Regions from separate parts of the Halalkalibacter sp. AB-rgal2 genome, predicted to be linked through region 1. Evidence: riboswitches for the same ligand, from Rfam matches in the RefSeq annotation. Region 1 holds a riboswitch; each other region holds the start of a gene.
The links. Region 1 has a riboswitch for cobalamin ahead of metE (5-methyltetrahydropteroyltriglutamate--homocysteine S-methyltransferase). Riboswitches for the same ligand answer to the same signal wherever they lie in the genome.
Positions count from the first base shown of each region.

Region 1 (5,516 bases):
GGCGTGCACCCGCTTCGCGTAACAACTCAATTGTTAATTCTAAAAATATAGCTTCAATAATCGGTGGGAAAGGAATATTACTACGTGATGCAATAATGGTTGACAATAAATCACGCGGAATTAATTCATAATGAAATGTTAAAACAGCAACATAAATCGGTGTAGAAAAAATAGAGAAAAGTACAGCTCCAAACCTCAAAAGGCGTAAAAACGAAGCTATTTGCCAATGTAAATAATAATCTTCTAGAGAAGAAAAAAATTCAATTAGAGTCGCTGGTCCAATAATGGCATCTGGAGATCCGTTTGCCATAAAGGCAATTTTTCCTTCTGCTAAGACAGCGGCAACTCTTTCAGGTCTCTCTGTATGAATTAACTGTGGGAAAATAGACATCGTTTGGTCAGTAATCATTTGTGAAAGTGCATTCGCATCAATTACCTGATCAATCTCAATTGAATGAAGTCTTTGTATGACAGTTTCAATATTATCAGGATCAGCAATACCATCTATATACATAACCACAACACGAGTTTGTGTTAATTTTCCGATAGATAATTCTTTTATTTGTAATTGTGGGAGAGGTAATCGTTTTCGAATTAAATAAATATTTGTATCAAGTGATTCTATGAACGCCTCTTGAGGTCCTGAGACACTAAATTCAGTTTCTGGTGGCGCAACTGAGCGATTATTTTCTTGAGTTGCTTGTATAGCTAGACACCTTTTAGGCAAAGGTTGATCATAAATAATGACAAAACCATGCATAACCTTTTCTCTCAGTTCATCACTTTGGTTGATCCAGAGTGAATTCGCATTAGCAACAGCATCTTTCATTTCCTCTAATGTTATATACGTATGATTTTCCTTTAATACTTTCAGCACATTTTCGTTTAATTCTTTGTTGTCAATAAGTGGTTCGTAATAAGCTATGTAAAACAATTTCCCATTAAGTATGTATTCGCTCTCAACAAAATCCTCTGACTTTTTAAATAGGTTAATCATATTCGCTAAAGGCTGCTCTTTATTCTGACTTTTTCTATTCATAATCCATCTACTAATCACTATGTCTCACCACCTACATATCACTGTGCTCTAAAGTTAGTATGAAAAAACCCTAATTGTATTATGCGTAAAAAAGAAAGAGAAATTTCAAAAGGTAGCAATCCCTTTGAAACTTCTCTTTCATTCCTACTTCTCTTCTTTTCTTACCCCATTTTTAAAAACAGCCGCACTGCGAATATATTCGATGTCCTTTATTTTTAATCTTGCATTTGCAACTCTTGCAATAGCGAATAAATAATCTGATAAACGATTTAAATATTTAAGAACATACGGATTGTAATCTTCGTTTGTTTCTAGTAATTGAACAACTTGGCGTTCAGCTCTTCTTGCAATCGTCCTACATATATGCAACGTTGCTGCAGCTTCTGCCCCCCCTGGTAAAATAAATTTTTCAATTGATGGTGCTTCATCTATGTAAACATCCATCCTTTTCTCTAAATAATCAATCATTGCTTGATTTGTTTTATATCGGATTTTATCTGATTTCTTAATAGCAGCTAAATCTCCACCACAGTCAAATAGTTCATGTTGGATTCTCTCTAGCTCACCCTTAATATCTCGAAATAGATCATCTTCTAATTGTGTTACTGCTTGACCAACAAAAGCATTCAATTCATCTATTGTCCCATATGCTTCAACACGAATATGACTCTTCATTACACGCCCACCAATAACACTTGTTTTACCTTCATCTCCAGTTCGTGTATACAACTTCAATACAATCCCTCTTTCTAATCGTTTTCACTAGTATACATGATTATTTTACATTCTACCTAATAAAAATTCTCTTGACATTTCTCCTCCTTCACGATAAAGTATAAAACAATTTCATATGTTGGAAATCGGTACTTTGAATACAATGACTTTCAAAGTTTAAAAGGGAATCCGGTGAAATTCCGGAGCGGTCCCGCCACTGTAGTAGATGAGTTACAATTTCTTAAACCACTGGCTTATATAGCTGGGAAGGTGATTGTGACGTTGATTCTAGAGCCAGGAGACCTGCCAATTTCAACAACACTGTTTTTACCTACGGGAGATAGGGAGGTGTTATAATAGCTTATTTACGCATGCCGTCATAAGGATATTATTACACTAGTATAGGTAATAATATCCTTTTTTGTTTTATGAATACACATTTTGGAGGAGATGTTTGAATGTCAATTAAAACAAGCAACTTAGGTTATCCACGAATTGGTGAACAACGCGAATGGAAAAGAACGTTAGAGTCGTTTTGGAAAGGTTCGATTACTGAAGATGAGTTACATACTCAAATGAAAGAAATTCGTCTAAATCATCTTAAGAAGCAAATGGAATTAGGCATTGATTATATTCCTGTTAATGATTTTACTTATTATGATCATGTGCTTGATACAGCGACTATGTTTGGTATCGTTCCAAATCGTTTTCAATATTCCGGAGGGGCTGTTTCTTTAGCTACTTACTATGCAATGGCACGCGGAGGAGACGCTCAAGCGTGTGAAATGACAAAATGGTTTGATACAAACTACCACTACATTGTTCCTGAGCTACAGGACGCAAAGCCTACACTCGTTGAAAACAAACCGTTGAAAGCATTTAAAGAAGCGAAAGAAGAATTAAATGTAATTGGAAAGCCGGTTATTTTAGGACCTTTTACATTCTTAAGCTTATCAAAGGGATATAAAAAGTCAGAATTCTCAAACCTTTTGTCGCAATTAATCCCACTTTACTCACAGGTTTTATCAGAGTTGAAAGAAGCAGGTGCAGAAATTGTCCAAATCGATGAACCTACATTTGTAACGGATTTAAGTGAGGAGGACTGGTATCTAATTAAACAAGTTTACACTCAACTAGCTAATACAACTGACATTGATTTAATCGTACAAACGTATTTTGAAAGTGTTGATCAATATTTAGAGCTCATTTCATTACCAGTGAAAGGGATAGGCCTTGATTTTGTTTATGGAAAGGAAAATAATTTAAATTCCTTAATCACGTACGGCTTCCCTCAAGATAAAGTACTTGGTGTCGGAATTATTGATGGTCGAAACATTTGGAAAAGTGACCTCAACAAAGTATCTAAGCTTCTTGAAAGAATTAATGAAGTAGTCCCATATTCCAGGCAGCTTATTCAGCCTTCATCAAGCTTACTGCACGTTCCAGTAACGTTAAAGTATGAAGATGCACTAGATCCTCTCGTAAAAGGGGCACTTGCCTATTGTGATGAGAAACTAGAAGAAATGATATTATTAAAAGACATCCTATCAAAACGTTATCAATATGAGGACAAATTAAAGGAACACCAAAAAGGCATTTACGATTTAGGTGAATCTGCATGGAGAACCGAAAAAAAATTAAACGAACTGAAAACGAATCGAGGTACTCATTTCAGTAAAAGAGCCGAGCTTCAACATAAAAAATGGAAATTACCTTTACTACCTACTACGACGATCGGGAGTTTCCCACAAACAACAGAAGTACGCCAAACCCGTTTAAAGTGGCGTAAAGGAGAATTATCTAACGAAAACTATGAGCAACAGATCAATGAATATATGAAGAAATGGATCCAAATTCAAGAAGATCTTGAACTTGATGTTTTCGTTCACGGTGAGTTCGAACGAAATGACATGGTCGAATTTTTCGGCGAAAAGTTATCGGGGTTTGCTTTCTCGAAAAATGGTTGGGTTCAGTCATATGGCTCACGTTGTGTAAAACCACCTATCATTTTCGGTAATGTAGAATTTACTAAGCCAATGACAGTGAAAGAAGTTGTTTATGCACAATCATTAACAGAGAAACCAGTTAAAGGAATGCTTACTGGACCTGTCACCATTTTAAACTGGTCCTTTGCTCGAAACGATATTTCTAATAAAGAAATTAGCTTTCAAATTGCAGAAGCGCTTCTTAAAGAAGTACAAGCATTAGAAGAAGCAAATATTACGATGATTCAGGTTGATGAACCTGCATTACGCGAAGGTTTACCATTGAAGAAAGAGAAGCAAGAAGACTATCTTCAATGGAGCATTGAAGCATTCAGACGTTGTACATCTGATATCGATGACCTAACGCAAATTCATACACATATGTGCTATAGCGAATTTAATGAAATTATTGATGCGATTGATGCAATGGACGCAGATGTGATCTCCATTGAAACCTCTAGAAGTCATGGTGAAATGATTGAAGCATTTGAAAAAACAACCTATACAAAAGGAATTGGTTTAGGTGTATATGATATTCACAGTCCTCGTATTCCAAACGTATCCGAAATGTCATCAATCATTGAACGTGCACTAAAAGTTCTTCCAGCTGAAAGTTTCTGGGTTAACCCAGATTGTGGCTTGAAAACACGCTCCGAAGAAGAAACAATTGCTGCACTAAAAAAAATGGTTGACGCAGCTAAAAAAGCTAGAGAAAACATTACCGTTTCGAGCCAATCTTAGAGGTGATAATGAGACGAGAAATGATTCAATTTCTTGAATATACAACGAGTGAAAAAGAAATGAAACATTGTATTTACCACCTAGATTCTCAAGGCTTACATTCTTTAGTTGAGCATTTAGGCTTTACAACTTTAGAAACGCAAGAACGCTGGTTGGCTATTCTTCATTCGATTTTAAATATGGAATAGAAAAAAGAGGCTGAGACAACACTTTTGTCCCAGCCTCCTTCCTACGATTAGTCAAGAGGTTTTTCTGCCATTTTTTTTAGTAAAAACCAACAATTAGGCGCAGGAAATTTCTCTCAATACACGTTACTCATTATACATCGCAATATTTGGGATGAAAAATGTGAATTCTGTACCTTCATTTAATTTACTATGAACAGAAATATGGCCATTGTGAGCTTCAACAATATTTTTAGCAATCGCTAAACCTAAGCCCGTTCCTCCGCGACTTCGAGTTCTAGCCTTATCTGCCTTATAAAAACGCTCAAAAACAAACGGTAGGTCCTCTTCTGGTATTCCAGAGCCTGTATCAAGAACATCAAACTTTGTCCCTTCATCAAATGAACGTACACGCAACGTCACATGGCCTTCTTCATTTGTATGTCTTATTGCATTGTGAAGTAAGTTTGTTAATACCTGTTCAATACGATCTGGATCAATGGTTGCTTCTTTGTCTAATTTAGTTGCATCAAGTGAAAGTGTAATGTTTTGTTCTTTCGCCAAACCTTGAAATTTTCGGACGACCTTTTCAACAAATGGGTGAAGAGGTATGTGTTCTGCATGTAATTCGACGTGCCCCGCTTCCATTCTTGCTAAATCTAATAATTCATTCACTAATCGTCCTATTCTTAGTGATTCATCATAAATGATTTTTGCCATTTCCTTTTTCTCTTCATCTGATTGAGCTACATCATCAATAATCGCCTCACTATAGCCTTGGAGCATCGATATTGGTGTACGTAATTCATGTGAAACGTTTGCAATGAAATCCTTACGTAATTTATCGTGCCGTCGTTCTTCAGTCATATCACG
Region 1 covers NZ_JBGUAV010000002.1:151,911-157,426, forward strand. The annotation lists gene ACERJO_RS02290 (spore germination protein) at 1-1,057, opposite strand, end outside; gene ACERJO_RS02295 (cob(I)yrinic acid a,c-diamide adenosyltransferase) at 1,184-1,774, opposite strand; cobalamin riboswitch at 1,884-2,078, shown strand; gene metE (5-methyltetrahydropteroyltriglutamate--homocysteine S-methyltransferase) at 2,212-4,479, shown strand; gene ACERJO_RS02305 (hypothetical protein) at 4,488-4,667, shown strand; gene ACERJO_RS02310 (ATP-binding protein) at 4,791-5,516, opposite strand, start outside.

Region 2 (5,516 bases), on a different contig from region 1:
CAGTAAGTCGATACGCAACGATTGAGCAAGTACACGGATTAGATAAGACGTTAGATCAGCAAGAATTAATTCCTCGTTGTGAAGCTGCATTAGAGCGAAAGGAAAAAGTAGTGTCGACATTGTCGATACGTAATATTAACCGTGTTGCTGGCACAATGCTCGGTAGCGAGATTACAAAGAGGTACGGAATAGAAGGGTTAGCTGAAGATACGATTAAACTAACATTAATTGGCTCAGCTGGACAAAGCTTTGGTGCGTTTATTCCAAGTGGACTATCGATGCGCTTAGTTGGCGATGCGAACGATTTCTTCGGAAAAGGATTGTCTGGCGGGAAACTAATTGTACGTCCTTCTAAAAGGTCTACATTTGTTGCTGCCGATAACATCATTATTGGCAATGTTGCCTTCTACGGGGCAACAGCAGGAGAGGCTTACGTGAATGGAATAGCAGGTGAACGCTTCTGTGTAAGAAATAGTGGTGCTAACGTCGTTGTTGAAGGGGTTGGTGATCACGGGTGTGAATATATGACCGGTGGGAAAGTCGTTGTTTTAGGTGAAACAGGTAAGAATTTTGCAGCTGGTATGTCTGGTGGAGTCGCTTATGTGCTCGATTACGATCAGAAATTTGCGAAACGCTGCAATCAAGAGCTAGTCGTTATTGAGCATGCTAGTGAAGAAGAAATTAGTGATATTCAAGTGATGATCGAAAGACATGTATATTACACGAAAAGTGAACGAGGCAAAGAAGTACTGAAAAATTGGGGTAAGATATCCAAGCAGTTTGTTCGTGTGATTCCACGTGATTATATGGTGATGAAGAAGAGGATTGATCGATTTAAAGAGAAAGGGTATGACTCATATAAAGCGGCTTTAGCGGCTTTTGAAGAAAGTAAAGCGGCCGTCGATCTTGTGAAGGATGGTGACGTGAACAATGGGTAAACCAACAGGATTTATTGATTATACTAGAAAGCCATTACCTGAACGTGATCCGAAAGAGCGAGTGAAGGATTGGGATGATTATACACTGCGTCATCAAGAGCAGGAGCTCCAGCAGCAGGGGGCACGTTGCATGGACTGTGGAGTGCCTACGTGTCATACAGGGATGATGTTAAATGGTATGACAACAGGTTGTCCGGTTCATCATCTCATTCCTGAGTGGAATGATCTCGTCTATCAAGGGCAGTGGAAGGAAGCGTTAGAGCGTGAACATGAACGTAACAATTTCCCAGAATTTACGGGTATGGCCTGTCCTGCACCGTGTGAAGGGGCGTGTGTACTAGGGATCAATGAACCGCCTGTGGCGATTCGATCAGTCGAATTAGCGATTGTTGAACGTGGCTTTAAGGAAGGCTGGGTTAAGCCTACACCACCAACTGATCGGACTGGTAAAAAGGTCGCCATTGTCGGATCGGGTCCAGCGGGATTAGCTGCAGCTGCCCAATTAAACAAGGCAGGGCATCTAGTAACGGTCTACGAAAGGCATGACCGAATTGGTGGATTACTGACGTATGGAATTCCGGAAATGAAGCTTCCTTATCAAGTAATTGAGCGACGAGTGAACATCTTACAAGCAGAAGGAATCATGTTTCAACCGAATACGGAAATAGGGAAGGATTATCCACTAAAAAAGCTACATTCAGACTTTGATGCGGTCATTTTATGTGGCGGAGCGGCGATGCATCGTGACATAGAAGTGGAAGGAAGAGGATTAGAAGGGATTCATTTTGCGATGGACTTCTTGCATACGAATACGAAGAGTCTATTAGATTCTAGTCATGAAGATGGTGCCTACATTTCGGCCAGGGATAAAGATGTCATCGTAATTGGCGGTGGGGATACAGGAACAGATTGTTTAGCGACATCCGTTCGTCATGGGTGCCGGAGTCTAACTCAGTTTGATATATATCCAAAGAAAGGGACCGAGCGCGAGCCCGATAATCCATGGCCGCAATGGCCCGTCATTCATCGAGTTGAATATGGACATAAGGAAGCAGCTGCAGTATTAGGTGAAGATCCACGCGCTTATGCCGTCATGACGAAGCGATTTATAGGCGATGATCAAGGTCAAGTTGCATTTGTTGAGACTGTTGAAGTGGAAACATTTATGAATGCAGAAGGCAAGAAAATAAGGAAAGAATTACCTGGGACAGAAAAGCGTTGGCCTGCCCAATTAGTGTTACTTGCTATTGGATTTAGCGGTCCGGAGACTGAATTTCTGACAGAAGCCAATGTTCAATTAAACAAGCGATCAAATGTAAAGGCAGAATATGGTACTTACCGAACGAATATTGACGGTTTATTTGCGGCAGGTGATATGCGCCGAGGCCAAAGTTTGATCGTTTGGGCGATTAATGAAGGAAGAGAAGCAGCACGTGAATGCGATAAGTATTTAATGGGAGAAACAAGCTTACCTTAAAAGGTAGGCTTGTTTTTATAAAAGCCTGCCTCGAGGTCATCAAAAAGGGAAAAAAGCGCCCTTTTGAACAACCTCTATAAAATCATTCTACACATTTTTTCATATTGATTACTAGAGTGAGTTCGAGTATAATTACTTCGATAAGTTCATAGTTAATTAAACAGGTGCTGGCATTTAGTAAATGCTAGCTTAATAGGGAAGTTGATGAGAAACCAACGCGGTCCCGCCACTGTAAATGCGAGCAACCTACTATTGTCACTGTCTTATAAAAAGATGGGAAGACGTAGGAAGTGATGACCATGAGCCAGGAAACCTGCCTGTTTTGCCAGCACCATGTTCTACGCGGATAGAAGGGGTGTTAAGAATGTATAGTATATGATGCTATTAATCTCTTAACATTTTAGCTCCTTCTCAGTTAGAGGGGCTTTTTTTGATGGATAGATAGAAAATGAGGAGGAACAAAAATGAAAAAATGGATGCATCAGATGATGGCAGTGTTGCTTGTGTTTTCACTGTTCTTTGGAAGTGTCAATACGGCGGTATTTGCTGAGGAAGCATCGGATCAGCAATTAGAAGAGAGCAATCAGATTGTTACGGTTGATGTTAGTGAGTATGAGGTTGAAGAGGGAGATACGGCGTTTGACTTACTCGTGCGTGCTGTCGGTGAGGAGAATGTTGGATATGATGATGGCCAATACGGGAAATTTATTCATACAATTAATGATGTGCAGGCAGAAGGAAACTATTTCTGGGCATTTTATGTCAATCGAATCTCAGCACAAACAGGGGCAGATAGCTTTTTAGTCGATGAAGACGACATTCTAACATTTAAACTAGTTGACTGGACAGCTGAAAGTGATAGTGCTGAACTTGAAATTGTAGGAATTGAAGAAGTTCAAGCTTATGATGACAGTTTTGGATTTATTGAAGGGGCAACAGCCTTTGATTTAATTAAGGTAGTCATCGGTAAGGACAATTTAGAGTATGACGTATATGATTTTGGGAATTTTATTACAGGAATTAATGGTTTAAAGGCAGAGTATCCTGATTATTGGTCATTAGCCGTTAATGATGAGTCTTCGCAAGTCGGTGCTAGTGACTACGTGTTGACAAATGGAGACCTGATTTCCTTTGTCTTCATTGAGAATGAATCGGAAGATGAAGGCGGAGATGCTGACAGCGGTTCTGAAGAAGAGGATCCTGTAACAGAAGAAGGTTCTGAGACTGAACGAGTTGATCCAGAAGTCATTCAAAGTGCGATCGATTCAGCAACTGATTATATTCTTGCTGGAACAATCGGTGATTGGAATGCAATAGCATTAAGACAGGCAAGAAAAGAAGTGCCGAGTAGCTATTTAGATCAAGTGAAAGAGACGTTAAGAGAGAATGAAGGACAGTTTCGTGCTATAACGGATTATGAGCGTGTGACGTTAGGTATTTTAGCAGCAGGTGGCAACCCGACAAATATTGAAGGATACAACCTCGTTGAAGCCATTTATAATGGTGAATTAACGCGTCAAGGTTTAAACGGTGTTGTGTATGGTTTAATTGCGTTAGATAGTGCAGGCTTTGAAACACCAGATGGAGCAGCGTGGGATCGTGAACGGATGATTTCATATTTGCTAGATGCTCAAAATGGAAGTGGCGGCTGGTCTTGGGATGGAAGTAGCTCAGCTGATTTGGATACAACGGCGATGGCCATCACCGCATTAGCGCCACATACATCTCAAACAGAAGTTGAACAAAGTGTGAATGAAGCATTACGTTATATCCAAGCAAATGCTTCGCAAATTGACAATAGCTCGACTGCTTCTCAAGTTATTATTGCGCTTGCGACAGCTGGGGTTGAACCAAACCAGCCAGAGGATCCAAGTGATAGTGAAAGTACGAGGCTTGTTGATTACTTATTGAGCTTCCAAAATGATGATGGTGGATTCTATTGGAAGGATGGCTATGGTTCTGATAGTGATCCATTTTCAACCGACCAAGCCTATCGTGCTCTTGTTGCGTATCAGCTATATGTAAATGGGGAAGGATCTTTGTATCATCTTCCTTTAGCTGATGGAGAAGTTCAGTATGGATTAGAAGATGTTGTTGTTGAGGAAGAGGAAACAACTAATCCTTATGAAAAGGTAGAAACAGAGCCCCCTTTACCTTCTAATAATAATGAAAAAGTAATAGATTCTAATAACACATCGGAATCAACAGATGAAGGTGAGCGGTTACCAGATACGGCAACGAATACATTTAATCTTCTTTTGGTTGGTTTAGTTTTATTGCTAATAGGTGTGATAGCATTTGTGATAACGAAACGTCGTGGAATGATGAAGGAAGAATAATCCCTTTTGTTTATGCATAGGGCGCTGAAAAGGTTTGCTTTCCCTTTTTCAGTGCCCTTTAAGTCATAATAGGGGGTCTCATTTCGGTATGGAGTAGATCAGCTTATAGTAGAGGAGCGTGTTGTGAGGATGAGAATTCGTTGGATCCAAATTTTGTTGCTCATGTTCATGGCTATTGGCATTTTAATAGGTTGTGGGACAGGAAATAAAGAAGAGCATCAGGATGATCGTCATGATCAAGAACAAGTAATAGAGGATGTTGAAATCGAACAAGATGAAGGTGCAGAACTAGGTGACGAGGAGAGTAACACAGAAGAAGAAGTTGAACAGCTAGAGGATGCGGAAGTGGTGTTGCCTAGTAAGTCGAAGGAAATTGAACAATCTGAGGCGACATCTTCTTCTTCGAATGAAGACCTTGCGAATGAATCAACAGAAAAGAAAGAATCGAATCAGACAAGTGATCACCAGTCTAGTTCGGATGAGAAAAAGAAACAATCCTCATCGAACTCTCATTCCAATTCATCCAATAATCAGTCTTCTAATTCAAAACCAAAAGAAGAAAAGAAGCAAGAAAGCTCGTCTTCGAAAGCAAATGAGTCAAAGCCTAAAGAAGAGAAAACAACATCTACCTCTGAGCCAACAGTATCGATTGTGATACAAGGACCAAGTGGGAAAATGGGTGAAGGAGAAGTCGAATATGCAGATGGTGATACGGTTTTGGATATACTGACAAAGTACGGTAAGTCGGCCGATATTTACGTT
Region 2 covers NZ_JBGUAV010000005.1:129,612-135,127, forward strand. The annotation lists gene gltB (glutamate synthase large subunit) at 1-938, shown strand, start outside; gene ACERJO_RS06280 (glutamate synthase subunit beta) at 931-2,415, shown strand; cobalamin riboswitch at 2,561-2,750, shown strand; gene ACERJO_RS06285 (DUF4430 domain-containing protein) at 2,880-4,754, shown strand; gene ACERJO_RS06290 (DUF4430 domain-containing protein) at 4,884-5,516, shown strand, end outside.
Region 2: it holds a riboswitch for cobalamin, as region 1 does, so the genes downstream of both, ACERJO_RS06285 (DUF4430 domain-containing protein) here and metE (5-methyltetrahydropteroyltriglutamate--homocysteine S-methyltransferase) in region 1, are expected to answer to the same signal.

Region 3 (5,516 bases), on a different contig from region 1:
ACAGGTGCGAGCACAGCAACGATTTCTCGAGTGAAACGTTGCCTCAATTATGGTAATGATGGATATAAGATGACATTAGACCGTGTAAGGGAACTCGGTGAAAACGCAGAAGCGTAGATGAGAAGAGAACGACAGGTGGATGATAAGGGCACGGAAAAGTTCGGTTTGTAACTTTTCCTGTGCCCTCGTTTGTTTTTTGTAATATATGCAAAGTGACATTCTGTTGTAAAAGGAATGCTTCGAATGCGCGCGTTACATGCTTTCTGATAGAATAACCTTTTTAGAAAAGCTCACCCATGTTGTAACGACTCAACACGGAGGAATTAATAAAAGACTGCTGAACAGGTATTCTTAGACTTTCTTTTCTCAGCTATTTAAGATACGATATTCCTCAAGAATATGAGCGATGTTAAAAAGAGGTGTACGAAATGTGTGTAAAAATAAAAGCAAGGTTAAAAGCAGCAACAAAGGCTGAGAAAGCAGATACTGTCATTAAGAATGGCAAGATAATTGACGTTTTTACATTAACGATATATGAGGCGGATGTAGCGATTACCGATGGCGTTATTGTTGGTATCGGCGAATATGATGGGAATGAAGTAATTGATGCAAAAGGTGCGTATATTTCGCCGTCATTTATTGATGGACATGTACATATCGAATCTGCTATGGTTCCACCTGAGGAATTCGCACGCATTGTTGTTCCAAAAGGAGTCACAACGGTGATGGCCGATCCGCATGAAATTGCGAACGTTGGTGGAATGGAAGCTGTTCGTTATATGATTGACGCTGCAAAGGGGCTTCCACTTGATGTGAAGGTGATGGTCCCTTCTTCTGTTCCTGCTACCTCCTTTGAAAATAGTGGTTCGAGTCTTACCGCAGAAGAAGTTGAGACGTTATTTCAAGAAACGGAGGCGTATGGATTGGCGGAGGTGATGGACTATCCCTCTGTCTTCTCTGCTCAGAAGGAAATGCTTGCAAAGATCAGTGCAGCGAAGAAACGTCATAAGCCGATTGATGGTCATGCTGCGGGCTTAGATACAGTTGGGATTAATGCATATCGAGTAGCTGGAATTGAGAATGACCATGAAGCCGTAACAGCTGAAGAAGCATTGGACCGTATTCGGCGTGGCATGTACGTGTTAATGAGAGAAGGAACAGCTGCGAAAGATATTGAGGCACTATTGCCGATATTAACCCCCTCTAATGCGAGAAGATGTGTGTTTGCAACGGATGACAAGCATTTAGATGATTTAATTGATGAAGGCAGTATTGACGCTTCTATTCGTAAAGCCATTCGATTAGGTGTAGAGCCCCTTCAGGCGATCCAAATGGCCAGCCTCAATGCAGCAGAATGCTTCAAGCTAACAGAAAAAGGAGCAATAGCACCAGGCTACGAAGCGAGCTTTTTATTCATTGAGGACCTGCAAGAATTAACGATACAGTCTGTGTTTGTAAAAGGAGAATGTGTCGCACAAAATGGGAAGCTTGTTCAATCTATCCGAGAGTATGTAGCACCTCCAGCCTATTTATTAGAAAGTGTTCATATGAAATTGAAGAAAGAATCGCTTCAGTTAAAACTTGAAGAAGCCAATAAGGCCAATGTGATCACTGTTACACCTGGTTCAATTGTGACAAAAGCAATGGTTGAGGAAGTCACGGTGGAAAATGGCCTATTTGTTCCATCTGTTAAACAAAACCAATTAAAGCTTGTTGTTGCAGAAAGGCACCATCGATTAGGGCATGTAGGAGTTGGTATTGTAAAAGGCTTTCCGATCAAAAATGGTGCAATTGCCGCATCAATCGCTCATGATTCACACAATATTGTTGTATGCGGAACAGATGACGATAGTATATATAGGGCGATCTCACATGTTGCTGATTTAAAAGGTGGTATTGCTGTTGTGTCAGAAGGGGAAGTGTTGGCCGATGTATCGTTACCTCTGGCAGGATTAATGTCACTTGAATCTTATTCGACCGTTTACCGATCATTGAGCGCATTAGAAGAGGCTTTAGTGAAAATTGGGTTTGATGAAAAATGGAACCCATTTTTAACTTTATCTTTTTTGGCGTTACCTGTTATCCCGGAATTGAAATTAACGGATTTAGGTTTATTCGATGTTCGTTCCTTTTCTCATATTGACGTTGGAGTGAATGACGTGTAAATTTTTTTTAGAACGAAACAGGCGTACTGGCTCATGTTGGGCAAATTTGACGAAAACGTTCAAAAAAATATGCTTGCAAATAATAGTGGTATTCTGTACCATATACTATATATCGTAATAAAAAGTGAATTAAGCAACTATATATTGATTTTTGTGGAATGACGGTGTATTTACTACTTAATAGGGAATCTGGTTAAAGTCCAGAGCTGCCCCCGCAACTGTAAGTGTGGACGAAATGAAAAATCCACTGTGTAAGCTGCTAGAATGAGCTAGTTTACATGGGAAGGTTCAGAGTAGAACGAAGCACGAGTCAGGAGACCTGCCGTATTCCAAAGTCAGCTATCTTCGGGGTGTAAGAAGTGAGACGGCCTATTCTACATAATGTATGGTTTGAATACATATGCCGTTTCGCGCCCTTTCCCACACGTGAGAAGGGCGCTTTTTGCACCTTTAATAGTTGTTTTCACATTTAAATAATTGTGTCGTTTAAGGGAGAGTGTATCGAAATGAATCAAACTCTTGAAAAGAAATCATTTCAGGAAGCTTTAGTAGCTCGATTTCCTCAGTTGAATGTTGAGCAGTGGATTAACAAGTGGAAGGAAACCGATACGTGGGATAATCGTGCATTAAGCGCGCTAACTGAACTAGATATGGATCAGCCTGACTGGACATATGTTGCAGCTAGATGTTATTTAAATGGTTTATATGAGCAAGTACAAACAAGACGCCAAATTGATGATGAGTATTCACAGTTTTCAGCATTAATAGAGGAACTAGTTGAAAAAGGGATTTATGATGAACGATTAAATGCGTATACAACAGACGAGCTTCATGAGCTAGAAGCTGCGTTTCAAGGGAAAGAAGACGAGCGCTTTACGTATGTTGGCATAAAGACTTTAGCAGACCGTTATTTAGCTCGTGACTTTGATGGAACGTTATTAGAGCTTCCGCAAGAGAGATGGATGGTCATTTCGATGATGCTCATGGTCAATGAGCCAGTAAAAAAGCGTGTCGAACTCGTTAAGGAGAGTTATTGGGCACTATCTCATCTATACATGACAGTTGCAACACCTACCCTTGCGAATGCAGGGAAAAAAGGTGGTCAGCTTTCGAGTTGTTTCATTGATACGGTTGAGGATGACTTGCGTTCGATCTTTGACAGCTGTACCGATGCAGCAACAGTTAGTAAAAACGGTGGAGGGCTTGGTGTATATCTTGGCAAGATTCGTGCTAAGGGCTCAAGCATCCGCGGCTTCAAAGGGGTTTCATCAGGTGTTATTCCATGGATGAAGCAATTAAATAACGTTGCGGTTAGTGTGGATCAGCTCGGTCAACGTCAAGGAGCGATTGCCGTTTATTTAGATGTTTGGCATAAGGATATCTTTTCATTCTTAGACGCGAAGCTAAACAATGGAGATGAGCGCCAACGAACACATGATTTATTTACGGCAGTCTCCGTACCTGATGTATTCATGGAGGCGGTAGACAATCGTGATAACTGGTATCTGTTTGATCCTCATGAAGTGAGAGAAGTGATGGGCTTCTCGTTAGAAGATCATTATGATGAAGAAAAGGGTGCCGGGTCCTTCCGTGAACGATATGAGCAATGTGTCAATCATCCGTTACTATCGAAGGAGGAGGTTCCAGCCATCGAAATCATGAAACGAGTTATGATTTCGCAGCTTGAAACAGGAACACCGTACATGTTCTATCGTGATACAGCGAATCGCTTAAATCCGAACTCTCATAATGGTATGATATACGGCTCTAATTTATGTACAGAAATTATGCAAAATATGAGTTCAACAGTTATCACAGAAGAAGCGCTTGAGGATGGAACAATTCGTATTACGAAAAAGCCTGGGGACTATGTTGTTTGTAACTTAAGCTCATTATCAATTGCGAATGTATTGAAGGATGACGTCTTAGATCGTGTTATTGCAATCCAAATTCGGATGCTAGATAATGTTATTGATATTAATAAGCTTGATGTGAAGCAAGCTGAACTAACAAACCAAACGTATCGTGCGATTGGTGGCGGGACGTATGGCTGGCATCATCATTTAGCACGTAATGGTATTAAGTGGGAATCAGAGGAAGCAGTACAAGAGGTTGAGCGTGTCTATGAGAAGATCAATTATGCTGCGATAAAGGCAAGCCTTTCAATAGCGAAGGAAAAAGGAGCTTATCCGAAATTCAAAGGCTCTGAATGGGAAACAGGTGCTTATTTCAATAAGCGCGATTACAATACTCCACAATGGCAGGAGCTCCAAGCTGATGTAAAAGAGCATGGTATCCGTAATGGTTACCTATTGGCGGTAGCTCCGAATGCAACGACGGCTCTTATTGCGGGTTCAACTGCTTCAATTGATCCGATTTTCTCGAAGCTCTACATGGAGGAGAAGAAGAATTATCGTATTCCAGTCGTAGCACCTGAGTTAAATTCAGAGACGACATGGCTCTATAAAGCAGCTCACCTAATCGATCAAAAATGGAGTATTCGTCAAAACGGAAGAAGACAACGTCATATCGACCAAGGGATTTCTTTTAATATTTATGTTCCGAATAATGTTCGCGCGAAAGACCTACTTGAATTGCACATGCTCGCATGGCAGGAAGGGCTGAAGACGACTTATTATGTTCGATCTACATCTTCGACAGTTGAAGATTGTGAGAGTTGTTCAAGCTAAAGAGGGGAGAGAGCGGTTATGGTAGATACAATGAAGCAACGAAAGCTATATGATATTTATGCACCGAATGCATCAACAGGAATTATTAATGGAGAAAGCTCTAATGTTCTAAACTGGGATGATGTACGCTTTTCTTGGGCTTACCCATTATATAAAAATATGCTCGCAAACTTTTGGACACCTTTTGAGATTAATATGACCCATGACGCGAAGCAGTTTCCTAATTTATCCAATGACGAACAAGAGGCGTTTAAGAAAATTATTGGACTTCTGGCCTTTTTAGATAGTATTCAAACGGATTATACGTTACGTGTAGCTGATTATTTGACAGACTCAAGTATGGCTGCATTAATGAGTGTGCTATCATTCCAAGAGGTTGTCCATAACCAAAGCTATTCGTATGTGCTATCAAGTCTTGTGCCAAAGTCTGTGCAGGATGAGATCTATGAATATTGGAAGAAGGATGAAGTCCTAAGAGAAAGAAATGAATTTATCGTAGATGGTTATGAGGAGTTTGTCGGTAATCCAACGCCGGAGTCATTAGCGAAATCCATTGTCTATGATGTAATTTTAGAAGGATTGAATTTCTATTCAGGCTTTGCCTTCTTCTACAATTTAGCGCGTCACCAGAAAATGGTTTCGACATCAACGATGATTAATT
Region 3 covers NZ_JBGUAV010000016.1:65,308-70,823, reverse strand. The annotation lists gene ACERJO_RS13340 (YerC/YecD family TrpR-related protein) at 1-117, shown strand, start outside; gene ade (adenine deaminase) at 429-2,165, shown strand; cobalamin riboswitch at 2,311-2,506, shown strand; gene ACERJO_RS13330 (ribonucleoside-diphosphate reductase subunit alpha) at 2,672-4,855, shown strand; gene ACERJO_RS13325 (ribonucleotide-diphosphate reductase subunit beta) at 4,874-5,516, shown strand, end outside.
Region 3: it holds a riboswitch for cobalamin, as region 1 does, so the genes downstream of both, ACERJO_RS13330 (ribonucleoside-diphosphate reductase subunit alpha) here and metE (5-methyltetrahydropteroyltriglutamate--homocysteine S-methyltransferase) in region 1, are expected to answer to the same signal.

Region 4 (5,516 bases), on a different contig from region 1:
ACTATAATAAGCTTGAATATTCTGTTTAACGTAATAGGACGCATTCCATAAAAGGACGTTTTTTCTTTCGGATATTCCCATACATCTACACTCACATAATTACTATTTCCCTCATATTCCAAACGTGCACTCGGTAAATTGGGATCTCCTCTCTCTTTATACGTTAGAGATACCTCTTCAACCTCAAACGGAATACTCTCCCAACTAGTCACCAATATTTCTTCTTGGTGTTTTGATAAAAAATTCATTTTTGACAAGTGACGCTATTATGCGGTACTATATACTGGTAGTAAGTGTTACTGAATATCTGTAACACAGAATACCTTTGCTGCATAACACTGAATGCAATGAAATATAAATGGAGGTGAAAATTTGGAAAATATTACAGAAATGCTGAAAGGGGTGCTTGAAGGGTGTGTGCTTGAAATCATTAGCCGTGGCGAAACTTACGGCTATGAAATCACGCAACATCTACGAGAACTTGGGTTCACTGATGTGGTTGAAGGCACAGTTTATACGATTACGATGCGGCTTGAGAAGAACAATTTGGTGAACATCGAGAAAAAGCCATCCACTATGGGGCCACCTAGAAAGTTTTACACACTAAATTCGGCAGGTAAAGAGCACCTTGAAATTTTTTGGGGTAAATGGGAATTTATTTCTGGTAAAATTAATGAACTTAAAACAAAACTAAAATAAAAAGGAGATATACTATGAGTATTCTTGGGAAAATTATCGGTAGTCTGAATGACAAGCGGGAGTGGAAGGAGATGGAGGCTCGTGCGAAGTTACTTCCAAGTGAGTACCATACCGCTTATAAAGCAATTCAAAAATATATATGGACGACTGGTGGTCCAACCGAGTGGAAGGACATCAGCCGTATCTTTGGCAGTATTCTCGATCTTTTTGAGGTAGGTTCAGCGGAAGGCAAGAAAGTTACTGATCTTACGGGTGAGGATGTGGCAGTTTTTTGTGATGAACTAGTAAAGGGCGAGGAAACATGGAGTGACAAATATCGAGCGAAATTGAACGATACGATTGGTCGTGGCTAAAAGCGAAGTCTTAGCATTATTTTTGTCTAACGCGAAGATTAATGATGCAAACCTGAGAATATCGTTCAAGCTTGCAAAGTAATGATAATATTTTGTTTTTTCACAGAGAACTAGATGTAAACGTTTAAATCTACAAGGCAAGTATCGTGAGAACGAAGCGATTTGGGAAAAGTAAATTCAATAGAAAATTTTTACTGAATAGCTGGTTACAATAACCACCTCAACTATTCAGTTATATTTTTAACAAGGTAGTTAGTAATACAGAATACCTGTAAGACTTAGTAGTGAGTGATAGAAAAGGAAGAGAAAAATATGAGCAATGTAGCGATTTCTGTAAAAGAGTTAACAAAGTCGTTTAAAGACAAAGAAGTGTTAAAGGTGTGGATTTTCATGTGCAAAATGGAGAAATTTTCGCACTGCTGGGGTTAAATGGAGCGGGCAAGACACTATGGTTAATATCTTTTCTACTTTAATGAAGCCAAATGGCGGAGAAATAAGTATTTGCGGTTTTGACGTCCAAAGTCAACCGGATCACGTTCGCCAAAGCATCAGCGTGACAGGACAATTTGGGTTCCGTTCGAGTGCTGATATTTTGAATTGGCTTGCAGTAGCTGGAATTCTTGGGCTGTTTACATTGGCGTTGACATGGTTGGCAGTCATTCCTGGACTGAGAACGAGGTCTATGGAGGGAGCGACAGCTTACTCGTACCCGTTGATTTTCCTGCCCTTTATCAGTTCGGCCTTTGTTCCCACCGAAACGATGCCTAAGTTTGTGCGTGCGTTTGCTGAGAACCAACCCGTGACTTCAATCGTGAATGCAGTCCGTGCCCTTTTGTATGAAGGGACTGTTGGCAACGATATCTGGATTGCACTTTCCTGGTGCATCTGTATCATGATTATCGCTTATTTTTTTGCCAGTAAAGCTTTTAAACGCCAATTAGGGTGAGTAGACCATTATGAGTTAGTCAGCACCTCCTCAATGCGAAGCCGAAAAATAGCTATAGTAGTGATGGTGAGTGAGGATGAATGTTAAATAATTTGCTAGGTAAAAAAATCTAAATATTGAGAGAGGATTTTGATATCTCTCTTATACGTAGGAACTGAATTCCATTTTTTAATGGTGTTACTGTGTATCAATGAGTTTTACTAAATCGTTTGACAGTATGGTGATGTAAGGAATAGAAGATCATTAGTATTGATAAATAGGAAAATATATAATACGATGGAATAAATTAATAGTTTTTCATTTATGGTGCTATGGAGACGTGTGTTTCCAAAGTTAAAAGGGAAGTTGGTGAAATTCCAACACGGTCCCGCCACTGTAAAGCGGAGCAATCTATCATATCCACTGTTTGTTCATGAAATGGGAAGGAGATAGAGTTGTGTTGAAGCTAAGTCAGGATACCTGCCATAAATAACTCTGATATTCTCACGGTGAATGGGATAGGGGATCGATTATTCTTTTTTATTAGCTATTTTTATATTCGTTAAAAATGACTTATAAAAACATCTTTCTTCTATTTCTGGTGAAAGGTGTTTTTTTGTGTTAAAAAGCATCTTTGTTCTTGGAGAGTTTTGATGTAACTATTTTTTAATTTTAAAATAAGGGGAGTTTTAGCGATGTCAATCAAATTTGGACAGAGGTATGTAGCAATCGTATTAAGCGTATTAATGATTTTTTCTCTCGTTTTACCAAGCGGTGTATTTGCTGCAAATGAAAGCTTCAGTGAAACAGACCGTATAACAAACTCAGTGACGGTATCTGTAGAAAAATTTACGCTCGGACAAGGGTATGCTATTGAACCGATCCAAGTATCGTTGTCTGAAGGTGAAAAAGTCGGAGAGATTGTAGCAAGAGTACTAGGTAGTGGAAATTATAATGATGGAGTAGACTCGGAAAATATCGTTTATCTATCAAATATTAGAGATAATGATTCAAATGCAGTTGAAATCCCGCAATACATATTAGACCACGCTGATACAATTGGTTCTAAAAGTGATCCCGAGTGGTTAGGGGAATTTGATTATACGTGGATGTCAGGATGGATGTATGTTGTCAATAATGACATGGCTCCAGTTGGAATGGCTCAATATGAGAGTGAAGATGGAGATGTAATTCGCTTACAATTTACGGTTCATGGATGGGGGGCAGATCTTGGTTTCGGTTATGGCCATGAACCATACATACAAGCTGCTAATAAAGATGCATTAACGGCTGAAGTTGCTAAGATTAATAGTCACCCCAATAAGGAAGATATACTCTCATCCTCTATCGTTTCTTCAGCCTATCACAACGCATATGAAGTGTTAGAGGATATGGAAAGTAGTCAAGCAACTGTTGATCAATCGTTAGAAAATCTAGAGAATGCTTTGGAATTGCTTGATGTTGACAAGTCCTCATTGCAATCAGCTATTAGCACAGCTAAGGAAAATCAATCTTCAGTCGTCGTAAGTGTAGATGGTTCTGACGTAGACCCAGAAAATGAATGGGTTACAGAAGATGTGAGCACAGCATATGAAACGGCTCTGTTAGAAGCAGAAGCAGTTGTAGATGATGAGGAATCTACTCAAACGACAGTGGATGAAGCGGTAGAGGTATTGACTGTAGCGACAAAAGCGTTTGATTCCGATAAAGAACAAGGCAAACAAGTTGATACTCTGTCTATTTCATTAGAAGATATTAATCTAGCGATTGACCGAGCTGTTGAGCAGATGATTCACTCAGGTGTCACTAGTGAGTGGCAAGCGATTGGAATAGCTAGAGCAGGTAAAGAAGTTCCCGAAAGCTATTATGAGGATTATTTCTTAGAACATATAGATAATCAAATTATTCATGCTAGCCGAGTCCGAATCACAGATATCGAACGTTTGGCTATTGCAGCAGCTGCGTTAGGATTAGATGCAACAAATGTGAATGGACATAATTTAATTGAGAAAATTTTCAATAGTTCGGATTGGCCAAATGGCTTAGATTCAATGACAGCTCAAGGAATTAACGGTCCAATTTTTGCTTTAATTGCGTTAGATACGCTAGATTTCGATGTTCCAAGTGACGCGAGATGGACAAGGGACAAGCTCGTTCATCATTTGCTAGATTTGCAAAACTCCGATGGGAGCTGGTCTTTGTTTGGAACAGCGCCAAACTATGATCTTACGGCGATGGCGTTAATTGGCTTAGCTCCTTATCAAGCAGATGAAAATGTAGAAAGTAGTATTAACGATGCATTGACTTTTTTATCAGACAAGCAAGGTAGTAGTGGGGGGTTCGATGATCCTTGGAATGGAGGAGTATCAAGTGAGACGACAGCACAGGTTATTATTGCTCTTTCAAGTATAGGTGTTGACCCAACTTCAGATGAGTTTACGAAAAATGGAAATCATTTAGTTTCGCACTTATTAAGCTTTCAACATGATGATGGTGGATTTAAGCACCTTATATCAGAATCAGGTTCTAATGGAATGGCTACAGAGCAAGCATTACAAGCTATCGTTGCTTATAAGCTATTTATAGAAGACGAAGGAAGGCTTTATCACTTTGTTCCAAAAGAAGTTGAAGAAGAAAGGAAAGAGCTCATTGCAGTTACTCCAACGATAACAGACCATCAAGCAACACTGCATATAGAAGATCTTCATTTACTTAAAGATAAAGGCACAATTGTCGTTGAATTAAATACAGAAAATGTTGAGATTATTATTCCTGAGGAGCTATTAGAGGTCCTACTTGAAAAAGAAGTATCTCTTAAATTTGTAACAGAGCACATTGAGATGGTCGTTCCTGTCCATTTGTTTTCTGAAAATGGGGATGCATCTATTAATGTAAACAAACTAGAGCCAATCGAGAGTGCATACAGTCATGTTTATGATTTTACGTTATTACAAGGTGAGGAGCACATCACGCAATTTGATAATACGCCAATTAGCATGTCGCTTCAATTAACTAAAGAAGCGATGTCAAACGTTGCTATATATTACTTAAATGAGCATGAAAATGAATGGGAGAAAATAGGTGGAACTCTTGAAAACGGTTGGGTAACAGCAATAACAACACATTTTAGCCAATTTGCTGTTTTCGCTGAAGATGAACAATCAGTTCCAGAGCCAAGCCCAGAGCCAAGTCCAGAGCCAAGCCCAGAGCCAAGCCCAGAGCCAAGCCCAGAGCCAAGCCCAGAGCCAAGCCCAGAGCCAAGCCCAGAGCCAAGTCCAGAGCCAAGCCCAGAGCCAAGCCCAGAGCCAAGTCCAGAGCCAAGTCCAGAGCCAAGCCCAGAGCCAAGTCCAGAGCCAAGTCCAGAGCCGAGTCCAGAGCCAAGCCCAGAGCTAGAAACAGTTGAGGATAAAAAGGGAGAGAAGAATACTAATAAGAAAGATACCTCTACTCCAGAAACGCAATCAGATCAGACTGTTCAACATGCTGGCGAAACACTTCCTAACACGAATTCGCAAGCTTATAACTATTTGTTAGTGGGT
Region 4 covers NZ_JBGUAV010000032.1:4,612-10,127, reverse strand. The annotation lists gene ACERJO_RS18565 (hypothetical protein) at 1-212, opposite strand, end outside; gene ACERJO_RS18560 (PadR family transcriptional regulator) at 373-699, shown strand; gene ACERJO_RS18555 (DUF1048 domain-containing protein) at 714-1,052, shown strand; partial or broken gene ACERJO_RS18550 (ABC transporter permease) at 1,365-1,998, shown strand; cobalamin riboswitch at 2,286-2,479, shown strand; gene ACERJO_RS18545 (DUF4430 domain-containing protein) at 2,673-5,516, shown strand, end outside.
Region 4: it holds a riboswitch for cobalamin, as region 1 does, so the genes downstream of both, ACERJO_RS18545 (DUF4430 domain-containing protein) here and metE (5-methyltetrahydropteroyltriglutamate--homocysteine S-methyltransferase) in region 1, are expected to answer to the same signal.